3 regions of the Streptomyces deccanensis genome follow, and region 1 is predicted to be linked to each of the others. Evidence: riboswitches for the same ligand, from Rfam matches in the RefSeq annotation. Region 1 holds a riboswitch; each other region holds the start of a gene.

Region 1 (7,418 bases):
CGTTGCCCAGGGAGCCGAAGTTGCCGTGGCCGTCGACCAGGGGGAGCCGCATGGAGAAGGGCTGGGCGAGGCGCACCAGGGCGTCGTAGATCGACGAGTCGCCGTGCGGGTGCAACTTACCCATGACCTCGCCGACGACGCGGGCGCACTTCACATAGCCGCGGTCGGGGCGCAGGCCCATCTCGTTCATCTGGTAGACGATCCGGCGGTGCACGGGCTTCAGGCCGTCGCGGGCGTCGGGCAGGGCTCGGGAGTAGATGACCGAGTACGCGTACTCCAGGAAGGAGCCCTGCATCTCGTCGACGACGTCGATGTCGAGGATCCGCTCCTCGAACGCGTCGTCGGGCGGCGGGGTCTTCGTGCTGCGGCGGGCCATCGCTGCCGGCTCCTCTTTTTCTGGTCGCTCACCTACGGGGCGCTCACGTCTCCAGCTCACTCCCACCGGGAGGTGAACGGGATCTGACGCGCACCATTGTGGACTGCCGCACTGACAAGCCCGACACGACCCGGCGCCGACCGCCGGGCACGCCCTCCCGAGCCGCCGCGTCAACAGCGTGCGCCGACTTTAACCAGTGACCGTCGGCGGCAACCCCCGTCTCGCTCTCGGCGTACGAGCCCCGGGAACTTCTCCAGGCGTCCGCGCGCTTGCATACAGTGGCAGGACCGGCAGGAAAACAGCGGTTTCCACGACGATTCCACGACGGACAGACCACGGATTCCGCGACCACAGCACAGCGATCGAAGGGACGTACCGCCCATGGGTCACACGGCCACAGCCGAGGCCGGCTCCGAAGGCCTGACAGTGAGGGAGCACCGCCTGGCCAACGGCCTGCGCGTGGTGCTCTCCGAGGACCACCTGACCCCGGTCGCCGCGGTGTGCCTCTGGTACGACGTCGGTTCGCGCCACGAGGTCGAGGGCCGTACGGGCCTCGCCCACCTCTTCGAGCACCTGATGTTCCAGGGCTCGGGCCAGGTCAAGGACAACGGCCACTTCGAGCTGGTCCAGGGCGCGGGCGGTTCGCTCAACGGCACCACCAGCTGGGAGCGCACCAACTACTTCGAGACCATGCCCACCCACCAGCTGGAGCTCGCGCTGTGGCTGGAGGCCGACCGCATGGGCAGCCTGCTGCTCGCGCTCGACCAGAAGAACCTGGACAACCAGCGGGCCGTCGTCAAGAACGAGCGCCGCCAGCGGTACGACAACGTGCCCTACGGCACCGCCTTCGAGAAGATCTTCCGCCTGGCCTACCCGGTGGGCCACCCCTACCGGCACACGCCGATCGGCTCGATGGACGACCTGGAGGCGGCCAGCCTGGAGGACGCCCAGCAGTTCTTCAGGACGTACTACGCGCCCAACAACGCCGTCCTGTCGATCGTCGGCGACATCGACCCGGAGCAGACCCTCGCCTGGGTCGAGAAGTACTTCGGCTCCATCCCCTCCTACGACGGCAAGCCCGCGCCCCGCGACGGCGCGCTGCCCGACATCATGGGCGCGCAAATGCGCGAGGTCGTCGAGGAGAACGTGCCCGCCCGCGCGTTGATGGCCGCCTACCGGCTGCCGGAGGACGGCACGCGCGCGTGCGACGCTGCCGACCTGGCGCTGACCATCCTCGGCGGCGGCGAGTCCTCGCGCCTCTACAACCGGCTCGTGCGCCGCGACCGTACGGCCGTGACGGCGGGCTTCGGCCTGCTGCGGCTGGCCGGCGCGCCCTCCATGGCGTGGCTGGACGTGAAGACCTCCGGCGACGTCGAGGTCCCCGTCATCGAGGCCGCCGTCGACGAGGAACTCGCCCGGTTCGCCGCCGAGGGCCCCACGGCCGAGGAGATGGAGCGCGCCCAGGCCCAGTTGGAGCGCGAGTGGCTGGACCGGCTCGGCACGGTCGCGGGCCGCGCCGACGAACTGTGCCGGTACGCGGTCCTGTTCGGCGACCCCAAGCTCGCCCTGACGGCCGTCGACCGGGTCCTGGAGGTGACGGCCGAGGAGGTCCAGGAGATCGCCAAGGCCCGCCTGAGGCCCGACAACCGCGCGGTGCTCGTCTACGAGCCCGTCGCCGGCGAGGAGGATGCCGAAGAGGGCGCCGAAGACGAGACCGCCGCGGCCGAGGCCGCCGGAACCACCGACGAGACCGAGGAGTCGGCGAAGTGACCGAGCTCGCGACCATGGAATTCCACCCGCAGCCCCAGGCCGGCGAGGCCAGGCCCTGGGCGTTCCCGGCGCCCGAGCGCGGCACTCTGGACAACGGCATGACCGTGCTGCGCTGCCACCGCCCCGGCCAGCAGGTCGTCGCCGTCGAAGTGCTCCTCGACGCGCCCCTGGACGCCGAGCCCGCCGGCATCGAGGGCGTCGCCACCATCATGACCAGGGCCTTCTCCGAGGGCACCGACAAGCACACGGCCGAGGAGTTCGCCGCCGAGCTGGAGCGGTGCGGCGCCACCCTCGACTCGCACGCCGACCACCCCGGCGTACGCCTGTCCCTCGAAGTGCCCGTCTCGCGGCTGGAGAAGGCCCTCGGCCTGCTCGCCGACGCCCTGCGGGCCCCCGCGTTCGACGACGGCGAGATCGAGCGACTGGTGGCCAACCGGCTCGACGAGATCCCGCACGAGACCGCCAACCCGGGCCGCCGGGCCGCCAAGGAGCTCTCCAAGCAGCTGTTCCCGGCCACCTCCCGGATGTCACGGCCCCGCCAGGGCACCGAGGAGACCGTCGAGGGCATCGACTCCGCGGCCGTACGCGCCTTCTACGAGCGCCACGTCCGCCCCGCGACGGCCACCGCCGTGGTCGTGGGCGACCTCACGGGGGTCGACCTCGACACGCTGCTCGGCGACACCCTGGGCGCCTGGACCGGCTCACCGGCCGCCCCGCGGCCCGTGCCGTCGGTGACCGCCGACGACACCGGGCGCGTGATCATCGTGGACCGTCCCGGTTCCGTGCAGACCCAGTTGCTCATCGGCCGCGTGGGCGCCGACCGGCACGACCGTGTGTGGCCGGCCCAGGTGCTCGGCACCTACTGCCTCGGCGGCACCCTCACCTCCCGTCTGGACCGCGTCCTGCGCGAGGAGAAGGGCTACACCTACGGCGTGCGGGCGTTCGGCCAGGTGCTGCGGGCCGCGCCCGACGGTTCGGGCGTCGCGATGCTCGCCATCAGCGGCTCCGTCGACACCCCCAACACCGGGCCGGCGCTGGACGATCTGTGGACGGTGCTGCGCACCCTCGCCGCCGAGGGCCTGACCGACGCCGAGCGCGACGTCGCCGTGCAGAACCTGGTCGGGGTCGCCCCGCTCAAGTTCGAGACGGCCGCGGCCGTGGCGAGCACGCTGGCCGACCAGGTCGAGCAGTACCTGCCGGACGACTACCAGTCGACGCTGTACCGCCAACTCGCCGCCACCGGCACCGTGGAGGCCACCGCGGCGGCCGTGAGCGCCTTCCCGGTGGACCGTCTCGTGACCGTCCTCGTCGGGGACGCCGCGCAGATCGAGGAGCCCGTCAGGGCCCTCGGAATCGGCGAAGTCACCGTCGTCCCGGCCGAGTAGGGGAACGACCGTACGGACGCGTGTCAGTGGGGCCCTGGTGACGGAAGAGTCACCAGGGCCCATGTTTGTCCGTATTGATGGCGGAGGTTGTGTGTCTGACCTGTGGCGTAGTTAACAAATCCTGTGATCCGTTTGTTATTTCGAAGACGGCCCACTTAGCGTCAGTCCGGCTGTTCGTCAGAAGTTCGCCGCACCCGCGGCACCGGACAGTCATCGCCGAGTCCCCATGGCGCGAGCCAGGGGAGCCGGGGACCCACCGAAGTCCCTGGGGTGAATCGGGTGCCCTTCGCGAGCGACGCGAAACGAGGGGTAGCCGTAGGAGACCTTCCTGCTCCGAACCCGTCAGCTAACCCGGTAGGCGAGAAGGAAGGAAAGGATCAGCCACTTCATGGCGTTCACCCGCGCCCCCGGCAAGCACCGCCGTCCCGGCCGTGTGCAGCGCACGACCACGAGGAACGTGGGCGTAGCCGCTCTCACCACCACCGGTGTCTTCGGCACCCTCGCCGGCCCCGCGCTCGCCGCGGAGGAGCCCGCCGTCGAGCAGACCGGCCTGAACCAGATCATCACCCTCGGCGACACGGTCGCCGACCAGGTCGACGCCCAGGCCGTGGCCCAGCAGCAGGCCGCCGAGGTTGCCGCCGTCAAGAAGAAGGCGCAGGAGGAGGCCAGGAAGGCCGCCGCCGAGAAGGCCGAGCAGGAACGTGCCGCCGCCAAGGAGCGCGAGGAGATCAAGGCCCGTGCCGCCCGCGCGGCCGAGCGCGAGCGCCTCAACGCCTACGTCGCCCCCATCAGCGGCTCCTACATCTCCACCGGCTACAAGGCCGGCGGCGCCGTCTGGTCCTCCGGCAGCCACACCGGTGTCGACTTCCACGCCGCGTCCGGCACGGCCGTCCACGCGGTCGGCTCCGGCACGGTCGTCGAGGCGGGCTGGGGCGGTGCCTACGGCAACAACATCGTCATCAAGATGAACGACGGCACGTACACCCAGTACGGCCACCTGTCGTCCATCGGCGTCTCCGTCGGCCAGACGGTCACCCCCGGCCAGCAGATAGGCCTCTCCGGCGCCACCGGCAACGTCACCGGCGCGCATCTGCACTTCGAGGCCCGGACGACGGCCGAGTACGGCTCGGACATCGACCCCGCCGCGTACCTGCGCTCGCACGGCGTGAACGTCTGACGCGCACCCACGCTTCCAGGAGGCCCCGGCTCACCGAGCCGGGGCTTTCCTCGTTCTACGAACCACTTGTGACGTACCTCCTGTCCAAAAAATATCCCTGGATTCCGGTCCGCCATCGGAAATTCCGCTCCGCTGCAATAGAGTCGCTGGAACACACGTCAATCATCGACGTTTCACGGGGATTAAGGCGGAGGTCGGTCATGCGTATTCCGGCGCACTCGGTATGCACGGCGATCCGTGATGACATCGTCGCGGGTGTCTACGAGCGCGGCAGCCGGCTCACCGAGGAACTGCTCGCCCGCCGCTACGGCGTCAGCCGGGTGCCCGTGCGCGAGGCGCTGCGCACGCTGGAGGCCGAGGGCTTCGTGGTGACGCGCCGGCACGCGGGCGCGTGCGTCGCCGAGCCGACCGAGCAGGAGGCCGCCGACCTGCTGGAGATGCGCATGCTGCTGGAGCCCCTGGGCGCCGCCCGCGCCGCACAGCGCCGTACGGAGGCGCACCTCAAGGTGTTGCGGGGTCTGGTCAGGCTGGGCCAGGAGCGGGCCAGGAGGGGCAACAGCGAGGATCTGCGCTCCCTGGGCGGCTGGTTCCACGAGACGCTCGCACAGGCCTCCGGCAGCCCCGCCCTGACCTCGACACTCGCCCAGCTGCGGCACAAGATCGCCTGGATGTACGCGGTCGAGGCGCCGTCCGACCCCATGGAGTCCTGGGCGGAGCACGGCGGCATCGTGGACGCGGTCGCGCGCGGCGACAGCGACCGCGCTCGGACGATCACGTCCCTGCACACCGAGCGGGCCACGGCCGCGCACCGGCTCCGCTTTCCGCCCGGGCCCGGCGGGACCGAGCGCCCCGAGCGTGTGAGGACTTCGCAACACCCCGTAAACATGCCGAGCCTGCGGCATTAACACGGGCGCCGTATACAAAGAGGGAAGAATTCCGAGGGGCATTTTTCCTGCTGCCCGCAGAACGGAAACCGGATGTAAATGAGAAGGGCCCGCCCGATAAATCGGACGAGCCCTTCGGTTGTGCGCGGGGCGGCTTTTTCAGGCCTTTCCGCTGCGGTTACCCGGTCACTCAGACCGTCTCGGGGAGTTCCTCGAGCCCCTCGGCGACGAGCTTCGCCAAACGGTCCAGCGCGACGTCCGCGCCTTCGGCGTCGGAGGCGAGCACGATCTCCTCGCCGCCCTGGGCACCGAGGCCCAGGACCGCGAGCATGGAGGCCGCGTTGACGGGGTTCCCGTCGGCCTTGGCGATCGTCACGGGGATACCGGAGGCCGTGGTGGCCCGGACGAAGATGGATGCGGGTCGGGCGTGGAGGCCCTCGGCCCAGCCGACGTTGACGCGGCGCTCAGCCATGTGATGCTGCCCTTCAGGTGTCTCGGGTGCTGCAGAGAGGTCTAGACCGGGTTGTCTAGACCAGTTTCCCATATGGGGCGACCGACCGGAACGGGCCCACGGCCTGACCACGAACCGGCTGTCGCACTTCTGTTGTTCTTCTGTCGTGCCTCCCCAGACTGCCCCGCGCCGTTGTCGGACGCGAGCCGTACTCTGGGGCCCATGCAGACCTCGTCGGACCGGCACGAGTACCCCGCCCACTGGGAGGCCGACGTGGTGCTGCGCGACGGCGGCACCGCACGCATCAGGCCCATCACCGTTGATGACGCCGAGCGTCTCGTCAGCTTCTACGAGCAGGTCTCGGACGAGTCGAAGTACTACCGCTTCTTCGCGCCGTACCCTCGCCTGTCCGCCAAGGACGTCCACCGCTTCACGCACCACGACTTCGTGGACCGGGTGGGGCTCGCCGCCACCGTCGGCGGCGAGTTCATCGCCACCGTACGCTACGACCGCATCGGCGCCGACGGAATGCCCGCGTCCGCCCCCGCCGACGAGGCCGAGGTCGCCTTCCTCGTACAGGACGCCCACCAGGGCCGCGGCGTCGCCTCCGCACTGCTCGAACACATCGCCGCCGTGGCCCGCGAGCGCGGCATCAGACGCTTCGCCGCCGAGGTGCTGCCGGCCAACAGCAAGATGATCAAGGTGTTCACCGACGCCGGGTACCAGCAGCAGCGCAGCTTCGAGGACGGCGTCGTCCGGCTGGAGTTCGACCTCGAACCGACCGACCGCTCCCTCGCCGTCCAGCGCGCCCGGGAGCAGCGCGCGGAGGCCCGGTCAGTCCAGCGGCTGCTCGCCCCGGGCTCGGTCGCGGTCGTCGGAGCCGGGCGCACACCGGGCGGAGTGGGTCGCAGCGTGCTCGCCAACCTCCGGGGCGCGGGCTTCACCGGGCGGCTGTACGCGGTGAACAAGGCGCTCGGGCAGGACGAGAAGGAACTCGACGGGGTGCCCGCGCGCCGGTCCGTCACCGACATCGAGGGACCCGTCGACCTCGCGGTGATCGCCGTCCCCGCCGCCCACGTCCCCGAGGTCGTCGCCGAGTGCGGGGAACACGGCGTGCAGGGCCTCGTGGTCGTCTCCGCCGGATACGCCGAGAGCGGGCCCGACGGCCGCGAACGCCAGCGCGAACTGGTGCGCCAGGCCCGCACGTACGGCATGCGCATCATCGGGCCGAACGCCTTCGGCATCATCAACACCGCCCCCGACGTACGGCTCAACGCCTCGCTCGCCCCCGAGACTCCGCGTTCCGGGCGCATCGGTCTCTTCGCCCAGTCCGGCGCCATCGGGATCGCCCTGCTCTCCCGGCTGCACCGGCGCG
Region 2 (7,418 bases), 2.7 Mb from region 1:
CGGAGCTTCCAGCCGCGGCGGAGCCGGGTGACGGCCGGGCAGGCGGACGCCCTGCAGCGGCTGTGGCCCAAGTGGGGGCTCGACATCGACGGGCGGGACCTGGACCTCGTCGAGCTGTTCGGGAACGACCGGCCCGTCGTGCTGGAGATCGGCTTCGGGATGGGCGAGGCGACCGCGCGGATGGCCGCCGCCGACCCCGAGACCAACGTCCTCGCCGTGGATGTGCACACCCCGGGCCAGGGCAACCTGCTGAACCTCGCGGACCAGAGCGGGCTGTCCAACGTCCGGGTCGCCAACGGCGACGCGATCATCCTGCTGCGGGAGATGCTCCCGCCCGACTCCCTGGACGGGCTGCGCGTCTATTTCCCCGACCCCTGGCCCAAGAAGCGGCACCACAAGCGGCGGCTCATCCAACCGGAATTCCTCACGCTCGTCGCGTCCCGGCTCAGGCCGGGGGCGATCGTACACTGCGCGACGGACTGGGAGCCGTACGCCGAGCAGATGCTGGACGTGCTCACCGCGCACCCCGACTTCGAGAACACCCGGGCCGACGGCGGGTTCGCGCCACGTCCCGCCTTCCGGCCGCTGACCCGTTTCGAGGGGCAGGGACTGGACAAGGGTCATGTGGTGAACGATCTGCTCTTCCGCCGCGTACAGCAGCGTGAGCAGGAGCGGAACCCGAAGCGGAAGCAGGAGCAGAAGCAGAAGCCGCAGTCCGAACTGCCCCCCACAGGCGCCTGACGACTTGCCTTCACCGCCCGGCGGGGCGTACCACGCGCCGTCGCGGGCGGCGCCCGTCCCTCGTTAGGGTCAATGCAATGGCCACCAGTTCCCCCTACCCGACGCACCCCAGCGGCCCCACCGGTGGGTATGTGTTCAGGCCCACCCGCTGGTGGCAGCGGAAGGGCGTCAGATACGGGGCGCTGATAGGACTGCTCGCGGTCTCCGGGCTCGTCATCCTCGCGCTCGTCCGGGAACAGACCGGCACGGAGGGCTTTCTCGTCGGGCTGGGGCTCGCGGTGCTGCCCGTGCCCCTGCTCATGGCGGCGTTCCGGTGGCTGGACCGGGTGGAGCCCGGGCCCTGGCGGAACCTGGTGTTCGCGTTCGCCTGGGGGGCGTGTGCGGCGGCGCTGATAGCCATCGTGGCGAACAGCTTCGCGACGCGGTGGATAGCGACGGCCACGGCCGATCCCTCGCACGCCGACACCCTGGGTGCCACCGTCATAGCTCCCGTGGTCGAGGAGACCGCCAAGGCCGCCGCCGTCTTACTCGTGTTCCTGTTCAGGAGACGGGACTTCACCGGGGTCGTGGACGGGGTGGTGATCGCCGGCTTCACCGCGACGGGGTTCGCCTTCACCGAGAACATCCTGTACCTGGGGACCGCCTTCGGGACGGACCAGCTCAGCGGCGGGAGCGGCCTCGCGTCGGTCACCGCGGCCACGTTCTTCGTACGGGTGATCATGTCGCCGTTCGCGCATCCCCTGTTCACCGTGCTGACGGGGATCGGGTTCGGGGTGGCGGCGTTCTCCGCGGAGTGGCAGCGGGGGCGGCGGGTGCTGGTGCCCATGGGCGGGTTGCTGCTCGCCATGGGGATGCACTCGGTCTGGAACGGGTCGGCGACGTTCGGGGAGTACGGGTTCTTCGCGGTGTACGCGGCGTTCATGGTGCCGGCGTTCGGGTTGCTGACGTGGTGGGTGATCTGGGCTCGGCAGCGGGAGTTGCGGACCGTGCGGGAGGGGTTGCCGGCGTATGCGGCGGCGGGGTGGCTGACGCCGGTCGAGCCGTATGTCCTGGGGTCGATGCGGGGGCGGCGGGTGGCCCGGGAGTACGCGGCGCACCACTTCGGGAAGGCGGGGGCCCGGTCGATCGCGGAGTACGAGGTGTACGCGACGAAGCTGGCCTTCCACCGGTACCGGGGGTTGCGGGGGCGGGCCGGGGGTGACTTCGCGCTGCGGGAGCGGGAGTTGCTGTTCGAGCTGTGGCGCAGGCGGGAGCTGGCTCGGCCGGCCATGGCGTATGCGGGGCGCGAGGTCGGGGCGAAGTACGGCTACGGGGGCGGGCCCGGGTACGGGTACGGGAATGGGTACGGGTCTGGGGCGTTCGGGGCGGCGTACTTGCAGCCCGTGACCTACGGGGTGCCGTCGTATCCCGCGCACAACCCCTATCGGTACTAGCGCTGCGCCTGTCGGGGGCGGGGCCGCGCCGGTGCGGCACGCCCGTCGCTTGGTGCCCTACGGCCCGGGGGTGGATCGGCGGGACTTCTCTGGGCCGCTGTATGCGACGGGCGTACCGCACCGGCACGGCCCCTTCCGTCGGTCGGCGGGCGGGCGAGCGTCGGGGCGCTGTGTGGTCGCTCGCTCCGCGCCCCGTGCTGGTTCGTGCGGGTCTACGCCGACGCCTCGGTCAGGCGAGTCAGTTCCTCGGGGGTGAGGGTGAGGTCGGCGACGGCCAGGAGGGCGGGGAGTTGGTCCAGGGAGCGGGCTGAGGCGATCGGGGCCGCGACGGTCGGCTGGGCTGCCAGCCAGGCGAGGGCGACGGTGGCGTGGGCGGCGCCGCGGGCCTCGGCGATGTCGTCGAGGGCGGCGAGGACACGGGGGCCGGCCGGGGTGTCGAGGTAGGCGCCGGCGCCCGCGGCCCGGGGGCTGTCGACCGTCGTGCCGGGGCGGTACTTGCCCGTGAGGAAGCCCTTGGCGAGGGCGAAGTACGGGACGGCGGAGAGGCCGGCTTCGGCGGCGACGGCCTGGAGCGGGCCCTCGTAGGTGTCCCGGGAGACCAGGTTGTAGTGGGGCTGGAGCGCCACGTAGCGCGCCAGGCCCTCGGCGGCCGCGAAGTCCAGGGAGGCCTTCAGGCGTTCGGGGCTGATGTTGGAGGCGGCCGTCGCGCGGACCTTGCCGGCCTTCACCAGGTCGTCGAGGGCGGTGACGATCTCCTCGACGGGGACCTCGGGCTTGTCGAAGTGGGTGTAGTAGAGGTCGATGTGGTCCGTGCCGAGGCGGGCCAGGGACGCGTCGGCGGCGGCCTTGATGTTGGCCGCCGTCAGGCCCTGGTACTGGGGGTGCTGGCTCACCTTGGTCGCGATGACCACGTCGTCGCGGTTGCCCCGGGACCTGATCCAGTTCCCGATGATCCGCTCGGACTCGCCGCCCTCGTTGCCCTCGACCCAGGACGAGTACGAGTCGGCCGTGTCGATGAAGTTGCCGCCGGCCGCCGTGTAGGTGTCGAGGACGGCGAAGGACTGTGCCTCGTCCGCCGTCCAGCCGAAGACGTTGCCGCCGAGGGCGAGCGGGAAGACCTCGATGTCGGACGTGCCGAGCCTGCGAAGAGAAGTCATGTCCGACGTCAACCAGTGGACCGGACGCCCGCATTCCCCATCCGTGCCGAGGCAGGACGAACGCCGCGTGGGCCCGGGGGCCTACGCGGCGTCGCTGTGCTGTGCGGGGTGGCGGCGGGCTACGGGGTCAGGCCCTTGCTGCGGAGCCAGGCCGCCGGGTCGATGCCGCTGCTGGAGCCGCCGGGGTGGACCTCCATGTGGAGGTGGGCGCCCGTGACGTTGCCGGTGGCACCGACGCGGCCGATGACGTCGCCGGTGGTGACCTTCTGGCCGACGCTGACGCCGATGGAGGACTGGTGGGCGTACCAGATCTCGGTGCCGTCATCGAGGGTGAGGACGGTCTTGTAGCCGTAGGAGCCCTCGTAGCCGGCCTGCGTGATGGTGCCGCTGCCGACGGCCTTGATCAGGGTGCCGGTGGGGGCCGCGAAGTCGAGGCCCGTGTGGTAGCCGGAGGACCAGTACGGGCCGGCCTGACCGAAGCTGGAGGTGAGGGTGTACGAGGAGGTGGGAAGCGTGAACTGCTTGGCCAGGGCGGCGAGACGCTCGGCTTCCTTCTTCTCCGCGGCCTCCTGCTCCGCCTTCTTCTTGGCGGCGGCCTCCTTGGCCTCGGCTTCCCTCTTCTCCTGGGCGGCCTGCTCGGCGGCCTTGTCCGCGGCGGCGGTCTGCGCGGCCTCGGCGGCGGCCTTGTCGAAGGCGTCCTGCTGGGACTCGGCCTGCGCCATGATGCGGGCGCGCAGCGCCTCGCCGGCGTCCGCGGTGCCCTGTTCGGTCTCGGCGGCGGTCAGACCGGCGCTGCTGAGCGGGGTCTTGGAGGCCTCGGGCTCCGGCTCGTCGGCCTCGTCCTCGAAGACCGAGCCGACGTTCGGCATGTCGGGCAGCGATATGGAGACCGGGGCCTTGCCGGACTGCGCGCTGGCCATCCCGGCACCGCTGACGGCGGCTATGACACCGACGCCGAGCACCGTGGAGCTACGGGCAAGTCCGTTACGGGCGAGTACGCCGCTCTTCTTGGCGACGCGGTGCCGGCCGCGAACGGGACGCAGGGTGTCCTCGCTGGGGTTCCACTCCTGCCAGGGGCCCTCGTTGTCGCTGTTGTAGCTGCCGTAGCCGAACGTCTGGCTCTCGCCGTCGCGTTGGGTCGGCACGAACGGGGCTTCGGTCGCGGACCGGTTCGACGCCACGTAGGCGTACTCCTTCCTTCCTTCTCGCCTACCGGGTTAGCTGACGGGTTCGGAGCAGGAAGGTCTCCTACGCGCGTAAACCGGTCGTGCGTACTGCCACGGCGGTTTCCGTGCGATTCACCCCAGGGTGGTGGTTCCCCGGTTCCCTTGCGGGATTCGACGCGTGAGCACGGAGCCGTCTCTTGTGACGGCTGGGACGACCGCGCTGCGTTATCGAACGTTAATAGACGCGAGTACTCCATTCCAAGCTGTTCTGAATGATCGTTCCGGCTTTCGCGCTGGACTTTACGGGTCATGAGGGGGTGAAAACGGGCGAGTTGACCTTGACCGGCGAGTAACAGTCGGGCTGATACGGCGTCAGTTCTTATACGGAGGACGGTGAGACGGACACGTTCGGTGACATCGACCGTCCGCCCGCGATGACGTCGGCGTCTCAGGGGCGGCGGACCGCCAGGAGCGCCATGTCGTCCGTGGTGCGGTCACCCGTGTGCCGGCGCACCTCCTCCGCGAGAGTCGTCAGCAGGGCGCGCGGGGCGGTGAAGGTACGGCCGGAGAGGCGCGCGGCCGGGTCGTAGAAGACCCCGTGCGCGTCCCGCGCCTCGGAGAGGCCGTCGGTGTAGAAGAGCAGCGTGGCTCCGGCCGGGAACCCGGTCTCCTCCGCGCGGTCGGGCCAGGTGCCCAGGTCGTCCATGCCGAGGGGCAGCGCGGGCCGCTGGGCGTCCAGGGTGCACAGCGTGCCGTCGGCGAGCAGCAGCAGGGGCGAGGGGTGGCCCCGGTTGACGATCCGGGCGCGGCCCGCGCCGTGCGGGAACTCCGCGAGCACCGCCGTCACGAACCCCTCGTGCTCCACCGCCGCGTCCCGGCGCGCGGCCTCCCGCCGCGTCCCCTCCCTGGCCAGCGCCCGTTCCAGCCGCTGCGCCACCGCTTCGAGCGTCGCCTCCTGTTCGGCCGCCTCCCGGAACGCCCCGATCAGCACCGCCACCGCCGACACCGCCCCGAGCCCCTTGCCGCGTACGTCACCCACGATCAGCCGTACGCCGTGGGGCGAGTCCTGCACCGCGTACAGATCGCCGCCGATCGACGCCCCGGCCTGCGCGGCCTCGTACCGCGCGGCGATCTCCAGCCCGCCGATCCGCTCCTGCGGCACGGGCAGTACGGCCCGCTGCGCCGCCTCGGCGATCTCCCGGGCGGTGGCGAGCCGGGCGTCGCTGCGGCGCACGAGGCGGTTGATGAGGACGGCCAGCACGGCGACGGTGGCCACCGTGGCGATCTCGGTGAGCGCGTCCACATGGCCCGCGTCGTCGTAGTGGAGGCGTACGGCGGTGATGCCGGCCACCGACGCGACGCCGACGACCACCGTGCCGAACAGCGTGAAGAGCGGGGCCGTCACCAAGGGCGCGGCGGTGAAGAAGGGGACCGCGGTGAACTCGCGCGGGGTGAAGTGGTCGTAGAAGAGGCCGACGGCGAGCAGCAGCAAGGGAAGGAGGCGGGCGAGCGTACGGGCGTACGAGAACCGCCGCCCACCCGGCTCCCGCATGACCTCCGCGCCCTCTCGCTGCCCCACGGATACAGGGTTTCCGGGGGTGGGCGGCGGGGCTAGTCGGCGGGGCCGAGTGGGCTAGGGAACCGGATGACGGAGGGGTGCGGGTGGGGGTTCGGGTGGAGTGCGGGTGGGGGCCTGAATGGGGGTCCAGGTGGGGGTTCAGCCCGCTGAGAGGCCCGTCAGGCCCGTCGCGCCCGTCAGCTCGTGCAGGGGGAGGGTGTGCTGGGTCTGGAGGACCTTCGCGCGGAGGTAGCGGACGTTGTGGGCGGTGGTGAAGACGCCCGTGGGGACGCGGTCGCGCACGCGCACGCCGAGGTCGCGCAGCTGCTGGGCCTTGTCGGGGTTGTTGGAGAGCAGGTCGAGCTCGTCGATGCCGAGGGCGCCCAGCATCTGGGCCGCCGCCGTGTAGTCCCGGGCGTCCTCCGGCAGGCCGAGCGCCGCGTTCGCCTCGTAGGTGTCGAGGCCCTGGTCCTGGAGGGCGTACGCGTCGAGCTTGTTGTAGAGGCCGATGCCCCGGCCCTCCTGGCGGAGGTAGAGGAGGACGCCACCCCGGTCGGCGATCCGCTCCACCGCCTCGCGCAGCTGCGGGCCGCAGTCGCAGCGGGCCGAGCCGAACACGTCGCCGGTCAGGCACTCGGAGTGCAGTCGCACCAGCGGGGCCGTGCCGGGGGCGGGGTCGCCGAGGACGATCGCCAGGTGCTCCCGGCCGTCGACGAGGTCGTGGAAGGTGACCATCTCGGCGTCGACGCCGTAGCCGTCCTGGAAACGCAGCGGTACCCGGACGCGGGCACGCGGGGTGGCAGCGGGAAAGTCGGGCATGCGGGTTCTCCGGTCCTGGTGCGGGGTGTCGCTGTGCTTCAGTTTTGAAGCACAGCGCTCGCAGCGACTCTAACCCGTGCTTCAAATTTCAAGCAACCGCATTGGGGATACGTCACATTCCCGTCACGCGCGATCCGGTCCGTCCCGCAGGGTTCCGCCGTCCGTCCCGCACGGCCCCGCTCGTCCGTCACACCCGGTCCCGCTCGTCCGTCACACGTGGTCGCGCTCGTCCTGCTGGGTCGACGTACACGCGCGGCGGCGCCACGGGAGGTCGTCCGAGGCGGGGGTCGTGCGGGGGTCCCCGCCCTGGATCGCCGTCGCGATGGCCGCGCAGATCTCCTCGAACTGGCCGATCTGCTCGGGACTGAGATGGTCGAAGACGGCCCGGCGAACCGTCTCCACATGCCCCGGCGCCGTGCGCTCCAGCAGGGCCATGCCCTCGTCCGTGAGCACGGCGACACTGCCGCGCTTGTCCCACTGGCACTCCTCGCGCCGGACCACGCCGTCCTTCTCCAGCCTGGTCACGACGTACGTCAACCGGCTG
Region 3 (7,418 bases), 1.2 Mb from region 1:
CACATGCCGCACACAGCGATCGACTATCGAACAACCTTCGAACGCCAGGCCAAAGTCGTGCCCACAGACCGCCGAAAGACGCTCGAATGCCCGTTTCCTGCGCGCGTGAAACCCGTTGAAGATTGTCGCGCCCGCATACCGCCGGGTACAGTCACCGCACTGCTCTGCCAGCCCCTGTCGTCGAGGCGAAAGAGAAGTTGGTGAACGATCGTCACCCGTCGGGGACCGCAACACCCCCGACTCCGGCTTCTGAAGCCGACCCGGCGCACTACGCGTCGTACGGCCACCAGGAAGCCGGCTACGGCGACTTCACCACGTACGCCGATTACCCCGCCACCGGTTTTGAAACCGGCTCCCACGCGAACACGGCGAACGCCACGGGCACCTTCGCGGTCGACCCCCTCTTCGGCGACATGCCGGGCCACGACAGCGGCACCGGCTCCTACGACGCCACCCAGTGGTCGACGGGCAGCCACCAGACGCTGAACTACGACCCGTACGCCGCACAGCACCAGGCCGCGTACGACACGGGCAGCTACGACACCACGTCCTGGTCGTCCGGTTACGAGCACCTCTCCCAGGTTCCGACCCAGTCGACGGGCCCCGACGCGAGCGGCCAGTGGGACGCGAGCGGCTGGCTGCGGCCCGAACAGTCCGACGACGCGGACCAGTTGGGGCAGGGCGACCAGACCCAGCAGTGGATCGGCACCCAGCACTTCGACACGGGCGCCTTCGACGCCACCCAGTGGAACGGCGACGGCACACCCGTCGGCGACGAGCACGGCGGCAGCGCGTCCGAGTCGTACGAACACTCCGCCGGCGCCCCCGACGCGTACGACGAGCACGACCACCCGAAGACCCTCATGGTGGACCTCTCGGCAGAGGCCACGGACTTCCACCAGCAGGCGACCGCCACCTTCGAGCACATCGCCCCGTACGACCAGGACGAACACCTGTCGACGGACGGCGAGTTCGAGACCGACGGCACGGACCGCGCGGTGCTCCTCGACGGCGAGGAGGAGGTCACCACGTCGGCCACCCGCAGCGCGGGCCCCGGCCGGGCGGCCACCCGCGCGGCATCGCGGTCGCGCCGGAAGGCTCCGGCCAAACGTTCCGCCCTGCTGACCGTGGCCGTTCCGTCGGCCTGTGTCATGGGAGTCGCCGGGATCGCGGCCGCCTCGGTCGGTGCCACGTCGGACGACACGGAGACGACGGCGTCGATCAAGTCGGACGCCACCGCGGTGAAACCGTCCACCGCCAACAACCAGCTCGACACCCAGCTGGAGAGCCTCTCCGCCGAGGCCGACGACTTCGCCGACCGGGCCAGCCGGACGCAGGAGCGCATCGACCTCAAGGCCCAGCAGGAGCTGGAGCAGAAGAAGGCCGCCGCCGAGGCGGCCCGCAAGGAGCGACTGCGGCCGAAGTTCGCGCTGCCGGTCGCCAAGCACGGGCTCAGCGCGTACTACGGACAGTCCGGCGTCAACTGGATGTCCCTGCACACCGGCATCGACTTCCCCGTCTCGTACGGCACTCCGGTGATGGCCGCGACCGACGGCACCGTGCGCACCCAGTGGAACAGCGCCTACGGCAACATGGTCATCGTGACCGCCAAGGACGGCACCGAGACCTGGTACTGCCACCTCTCCACGTACAAGGTCGCCTCGGGTACGACGGTCAAGGCCGGCGACACCATCGCCTACTCGGGCAACTCGGGCAACTCGACCGGCCCGCACCTGCACTTCGAGGTCCACCCGGCGGGCGGCTCCGCCATCGACCCGCTCCCGTGGCTGCGCAGCCACGGACTGGACCCGACGTAACAGTCACCTCTCGCGGGCGCCCCTGGCGGGCGAGCGCAACATCCAGACACGAGAACCGGGCCCCTGCCGAGCAGGGGCCCGCGTCGTGTGCGCGGCGCGAGGCCGACCGCTACAGCTTCTCCACCGGCGCGTACCGCAGCAGCAGGCGCTTCGGCTTGGTGTCGCCGAAGTCGATCGTCGCCTCCGCGTTCGCTCCGGAGCCCCCGACGCCGACGACCGTGCCGAGGCCGAACTGGTCGTGGGTGACACGGTCGCCCACGGCGAGGGAGACCACCGGCTTCTCGTCGCCGCGGCGGGTCGCGAAGCCGGACGCGCCGCGGGCCGAGGAACGGGAGCGGGAGGACGACAGCGACGCCGCGATGCCGGCCGCCGGCCCCGAGGACACCGGCGCGGAGGCGCCTGTGCGCTTCCACTGCAGATGGGAGGCCGGGATCTCCTCCAGGAATCGGGACGGCGGGTTGTACGAGGGCTGCCCCCAGGCGCTGCGCAGCGTCGAACGAGTGAGGTAGAGCCGTTCGCGTGCGCGGGTGATGCCGACGTACGCGAGGCGGCGCTCCTCCTCCAGCTCCTTGGTCTGGCCGAGGGCGCGCATGTGCGGGAAGACGCCGTCCTCCATGCCGGTGAGGAAGACCACCGGGAACTCCAGGCCCTTCGCGGTGTGGAGGGTCATGAGCGTGATCACGCCCGAGCCGTCCTCCTCCTCGTCGGGGATCTGGTCGGAGTCGGCGACCAGCGCCACCCGCTCCAGGAAGTCGGAGAGCCCGGCGGAGGTCGTACCCGCCGCCTCGGCCTCGCCCTCTCCGGCCCCGGCCTCCTGCTCGAACTCCAGGGCGACCGCGGCGAGTTCCTGGAGGTTTTCGATGCGCGTCTCGTCCTGGGGGTCGGTGGAGGCCTGCAACTCGGCCAGATAGCCGGTGCGTTCGAGGACGGCTTCCAGGACGGTGGCCGGTCCGGCGCCGGACTCGACGACGGTTCGCAGGTCCTCCATCAGCGTGTTGAACCGCTTGACCGCGTTGGTCGACCGGGCCGCCATGCCGTACGCCTCGTCCACCCGCTTCAGCGCCTGCGGGAAGCTGATCTTCTCGCGCTGGGACAGGGCGTCGATCATCGCCTCGGCGCGGTCGCCGATGCCGCGCTTGGGCACGTTGAGGATGCGGCGCAGCGGGACGGAGTCCTCCGGGTTGGCCAGGACCCGCAGATACGCGAGGACGTCCCTGACCTCCTTGCGCTCGTAGAAGCGGACGCCGCCGACGACCTTGTAGGGCAGGCCGACGCGGATGAACACCTCTTCGAAGACTCGGGACTGGGCGTTCGTCCGGTAGAAGACGGCGACGTCGCCGGCCTTCGCGTCGCCCGCGTCCGTCAGGCGGTCTATCTCGTCGGCGACGAACTGGGCCTCGTCGTGCTCGGTGTCGGCGACATAGCCGGTGATCTGGGCGCCCGCGCCGGCGTTGGTCCACAGGTTCTTCGGGCGGCGGGACTCGTTGCGCTCGATGACCGCGTTGGCCGCGCTCAGGATGGTCTGCGTGGAGCGGTAGTTCTGCTCCAGCAGGATCGTGGTCGCGTTCGGGTAGTCCTCCTCGAACTGGAGGATGTTGCGGATGGTCGCTCCGCGGAAGGCGTAGATCGACTGGTCCGCGTCACCCACGACGCAGAGCTCGGCCGGGGGGACGTCCCACTCGTTGGGCGGGACGTCGACCGGGTGCTCGGAGGTGCCGACCAGCTCTCTGACCAGGGCGTACTGGGCGTGGTTGGTGTCCTGGTACTCATCGACGAGGACATGGCGGAAGCGACGGCGGTAGTGCTCGGCGACGTCCGGGAAGGCGCGCAGCAGATTGACCGTCGTCATGATCAGGTCGTCGAAGTCCAGTGCGTTCGCCTCGCGGAGGCGGGACTGGTAGAGCGCGTAGGCCTGGGCGAGGGTCTTCTCGAAGCCGTCGGCGGCCTGGGCGGCGAAGTCCTCCTCGTCGATCAGCTCGTTCTTCAGGTTCGAGATCTTGGCGCTGAAGGACTTGGGCGGGAAGCGCTTCGGGTCGAGGTCCAGATCACGGCAGACGAGCGCCATCAGCCGCTTGCTGTCGGCGGCGTCGTAGATCGAGAAGGAGGACGTGAAGCCGAGCTTCTTCGACTCGCGCCGCAGGATCCGGACGCACGCGCTGTGGAAGGTCATGACCCACATCGCGTTGGCGCGCGGGCCGACGAGCTGCTCGACGCGCTCCTTCATCTCACCGGCGGCCTTGTTGGTGAAGGTGATCGCGAGGATCTGGCCCGGGTGGACGTGCCGCTCGCCGAGCAGGTGGGCGATGCGGTGGGTGAGCACCCGGGTCTTGCCGGAGCCGGCGCCGGCGACGATGAGCAGGGGGGATCCGGCGTGCACCACGGCCGCGCGCTGGTTCTCGTTCAGCCCGTCCAGGAGGGCCGCCGCGTCGATGGCCGGGCGGGGGGCGCCGCCTCTGTAGTACTCGTCCCGGTCCGGTGGCACGTCGAACTTCCCGCCGAACAGATCGTCCGGAAGCGACTCCGGTACGTGATCGTCCTCGGGCGGCGGCGGGGGCTCCTCCACGTGGCCGCGGGGGGCCTGGAGGTCCGCCAGGAAGCTGTCGTCAAAGAGGCTGCTCATCGCTCTCCGAGTCTAGGCGCCCCCACTGACAGCGAGAGGCCGCCCCGGGAAGTCCACACCCACCACTCACCGCGTCCACCTCACGACGGTGAGCGATCGAGCGTACCGCCTGTCGCGTGGAAGAGGCTAAGGTCACGAAAACGTATCGGGCATATCGAACATCAACCTTCACACGGGCCACACGAGTTGGCTAGCTTCTTCTTTAGGCCGTACGACACAACCGGCGAACGTCGCCGGGCCGCACGGCCTCCGCCGAGTCCGGTACGCCTCTCCCGGCGCCGGAGCCGGGGACCCACCGACCTCTGGGGTGAATCGACCCGACCGCCGCTCGCGGCAAGGGTCGTAGGGCAAACCTTCCGAAGCTTGCGCCCGAACCCGACAGCTAACTCGGTAGGCGGACAACGGAAGGAGACGCCGCACCATGGCGCCGCACCGCAAGCCGCGTCCGACCGGCCGGACGCGCGCGGGCATACGCACCCCCGCTCTCGCCACGGCCGCCCTGACCTCCGTGGCCCTGCTCTCCCAGACGGCCACCGCCGCGCCCTCCGCCGACGACAGGCCGAGCCTGGAGGAGGTCGAGAAGAAGGTCGACGACCTCTACCGCCAGGCCGGGTCGGCGACCGAGAACTACAACGCGGCCAAGGAGCGGACGACCAAGCAGAAGAAGAAGGTCGACACCCTCCTCGACGACGTCGCCAAGCGCACGGAGAAGCTCAACGAGGCGCGGGAGGAGCTGGGTTCGTTCGCGGCGGCCCAGTACCGCACCGGCGCGGCCACTCCCGACCAGGCCTCGCTGCTCCTGGCGGACAACCCGCAGGACTACTTCGACCAGAACCAGCTGATGGACCGGTTGACGGACCGTCAGAAGGTTGCCGTCGACGCGTACGTCACCGAGCAGGCCGACGCGGCGGAGCAGCGCCGGGAGGCGAGCGACAGCCTCGAGAAGCTCACCGAGTCACAGAACGCCCTCAAGACCAGCAAGGCCAAGGTCCAGGCGAAGCTCGCCGAGGCCCGCGAACTGCTCTCCACCCTCACAGCCCAGGAGAAGGCCCGGCTCGCCGCGATCGAACAGCGCGAGCAGGAGGAGGCCGACCGCAAGGCGGAGGAGCTCGCGCGACAGCAGGCGGCGCAGGCGAGCCAGGAGACCCCGGCCGCCCAGGAGACCCAGGAGCCCCAGGCAGGGACCGCCGGCGGCACGGAGACGTCGCCGGGCACCACCGGGACCACCGCCCCGGTCGAGGACTCCACCTACGCGGCGAAGGCCACCAAGGCCCTGGCCTTCGCCCGGGCGCAGATCGGCAAGCCGTACGTCTGGGGCGCCACCGGACCCGGCTCCTACGACTGCTCCGGCCTCACCCAGGCCGCCTGGAAGGCCGCGGGCGTCGACCTGCCGCGCACCACCTACGACCAGGTCGAGGCGGGCACCACCGTCCCCCTCGCCGACGCCAAGCCGGGTGACCTCGTCTTCTTCTACGACAACATCGGCCACGTCGGCCTCTACATCGGCAACGGCATGATGATCCACGCCCCCAAGCCGGGCACGTACGTCCGCGAGGAGTCGGTCTTCTACGACGGCGAGTCCTCGATCCACAGCGTGGTACGACCGGCGTGACACCCGGCCGGGCCCGTCCGACGGGCTCGGCGCAGGGGCTCGCCTCAGGTCCAGAGCACCGCGATGAAGACGTTCACGGTGGTCAGCGCGCCGACCAGGGCGAAGAGCGGCTTCTCCACCGTCTCCTCGTCGCGCTTCACGTAGACCAGGCCGAGGATCACGATCAGCAGGGCGAGCTTGATGCCGATCTTGATGTTGTTGACGGGCTGGTCGTCGGCCTGGTTGAGGCCGACGAGGAGGACGCCGGTGACGAGCATGGTGAGCGCGCCGTGCAGCATGGCGGGGACGAAACGGGCCGCGCCCTGCCCCATGGCCTTCAGCTGGGTGAGGAAACCGCCCAGGAGGGAGGCGATGCCGATGATGTGCAGGCCGACGACGATGTGGATGAGAACGTCCATGCGCGGAGCCTAATGAGGGGTCCGAAGCCGGTCCGGCACCGGGGGCGGGGGCGGGGGGCGGCGGGGGTGAACGCTGCGGGGACCAGCGAGCGTCACCCCTCGATGATCTTGCATATATGCGCTCCATAGCACCGTCCCTCCCCCACCCGGTCCGAAATCGCCGCATCGGTCATCGCACAGCGTGAAGTCGGCGGCTCCAGGCCAGGATCTCGGTCACATACGGTCACCTCGTTATCGGTGCGCGCCACTTCCGTACAACGCGTTACCGAGCCATCACAGCCAGGTTTAGCGTCCTCCCTCAGGTGACCGGCTCCCCACCGCCGCCCGGGCCAGGGGCGGCAGTCGGCCACCACCGCCGAGAAAGGTCCGGCGGCGTCCCGCTCCCCCTGTGCGGGCCGCCGCCGGACGCGTAACCGCTCCCCCCAGGCGGTCCGTACGGACAGACGATGTTCGTACTGCGGACGGCGGTCGTACGGAGAGGACGTGGACTCCACGTGGCAGCGCACCGCAAGCCCAGACAGCGCTCGATCGGCGGCCACACGGCCCGCACGGCCGCGACGATCGCCCTCGCTGGCGCGGCGACCGCGACCGGTTTCGACGGCACCGGGCACGCCGATCCCCAGCTCACACCTGAGCAGGTGAAGGCGAAGGTGGCGAAGCTGTACCAAGAGGCCGAGGTCGCCACGGAGAAGTACAACGGCGCGAAGGAGAAGGCCGACAAGGCGCAGGAGAACCTGGAAGAGCTGCGCGATCAGGCCGCCCGCCGCACCGAACGGCTCAACTCGGCCCGGGACGAACTCGGTTCGGTGGCCGCGGCGCAGTACCGGGACGGCGGCATCGCCCCCTCCTGGCAGCTCGCCCTCTCCGCCGATCCCGACCAGTACCTGGAGGGCGCGGCCCTCGCCGAGCGCGTCGGCAGCCGCCACTCGGCGGACGTGGCGAGCGTGCGGAAGCAACTGCTGGAGATCGAA

Evidence for each region. A riboswitch is a leader RNA that binds a small molecule or an ion and turns the genes downstream of it on or off. The one in region 1 is predicted to bind cyclic di-AMP.
Region 2: linked by a shared signal. The riboswitch ahead of L3078_RS21690 (M23 family metallopeptidase) and the one ahead of L3078_RS33615 (M23 family metallopeptidase) in region 1 are both predicted to bind cyclic di-AMP.
Region 3: linked by a shared signal. The riboswitch ahead of L3078_RS28655 (C40 family peptidase) and the one ahead of L3078_RS33615 (M23 family metallopeptidase) in region 1 are both predicted to bind cyclic di-AMP.

The regions. Positions count from the first base shown of each region.
Region 1 covers NZ_CP092431.1:7,597,944-7,605,361, forward strand. Annotated here, with positions in the region: gene L3078_RS33600 (DNA gyrase/topoisomerase IV subunit A) at 1-376, opposite strand, end outside; gene L3078_RS33605 (M16 family metallopeptidase) at 758-2,146, shown strand; gene L3078_RS33610 (M16 family metallopeptidase) at 2,143-3,531, shown strand; cyclic di-AMP (ydaO/yuaA leader) riboswitch at 3,736-3,906, shown strand; gene L3078_RS33615 (M23 family metallopeptidase) at 3,920-4,708, shown strand; gene L3078_RS33620 (GntR family transcriptional regulator) at 4,909-5,613, shown strand; gene L3078_RS33625 (HPr family phosphocarrier protein) at 5,783-6,064, opposite strand; gene L3078_RS33630 (bifunctional acetate--CoA ligase family protein/GNAT family N-acetyltransferase) at 6,266-7,418, shown strand, end outside.
Region 2 covers NZ_CP092431.1:4,864,384-4,871,801, forward strand. Annotated here, with positions in the region: gene trmB (tRNA (guanosine(46)-N7)-methyltransferase TrmB) at 1-741, shown strand, start outside; gene L3078_RS21680 (PrsW family intramembrane metalloprotease) at 819-2,174, shown strand; gene L3078_RS21685 (aldo/keto reductase) at 2,387-3,331, opposite strand; gene L3078_RS21690 (M23 family metallopeptidase) at 3,451-4,512, opposite strand; cyclic di-AMP (ydaO/yuaA leader) riboswitch at 4,523-4,684, opposite strand; gene L3078_RS21695 (PP2C family protein-serine/threonine phosphatase) at 4,946-6,049, opposite strand; gene L3078_RS21700 (GTP cyclohydrolase II) at 6,215-6,874, opposite strand; gene L3078_RS21705 (MarR family winged helix-turn-helix transcriptional regulator) at 7,085-7,418, opposite strand, start outside.
Region 3 covers NZ_CP092431.1:6,409,544-6,416,961, reverse strand. Annotated here, with positions in the region: gene L3078_RS28665 (M23 family metallopeptidase) at 201-1,817, shown strand; gene pcrA (DNA helicase PcrA) at 1,927-4,437, opposite strand; cyclic di-AMP (ydaO/yuaA leader) riboswitch at 4,692-4,849, shown strand; gene L3078_RS28655 (C40 family peptidase) at 4,859-6,049, shown strand; gene L3078_RS28650 (hypothetical protein) at 6,094-6,447, opposite strand; gene L3078_RS28645 (C40 family peptidase) at 6,942-7,418, shown strand, end outside.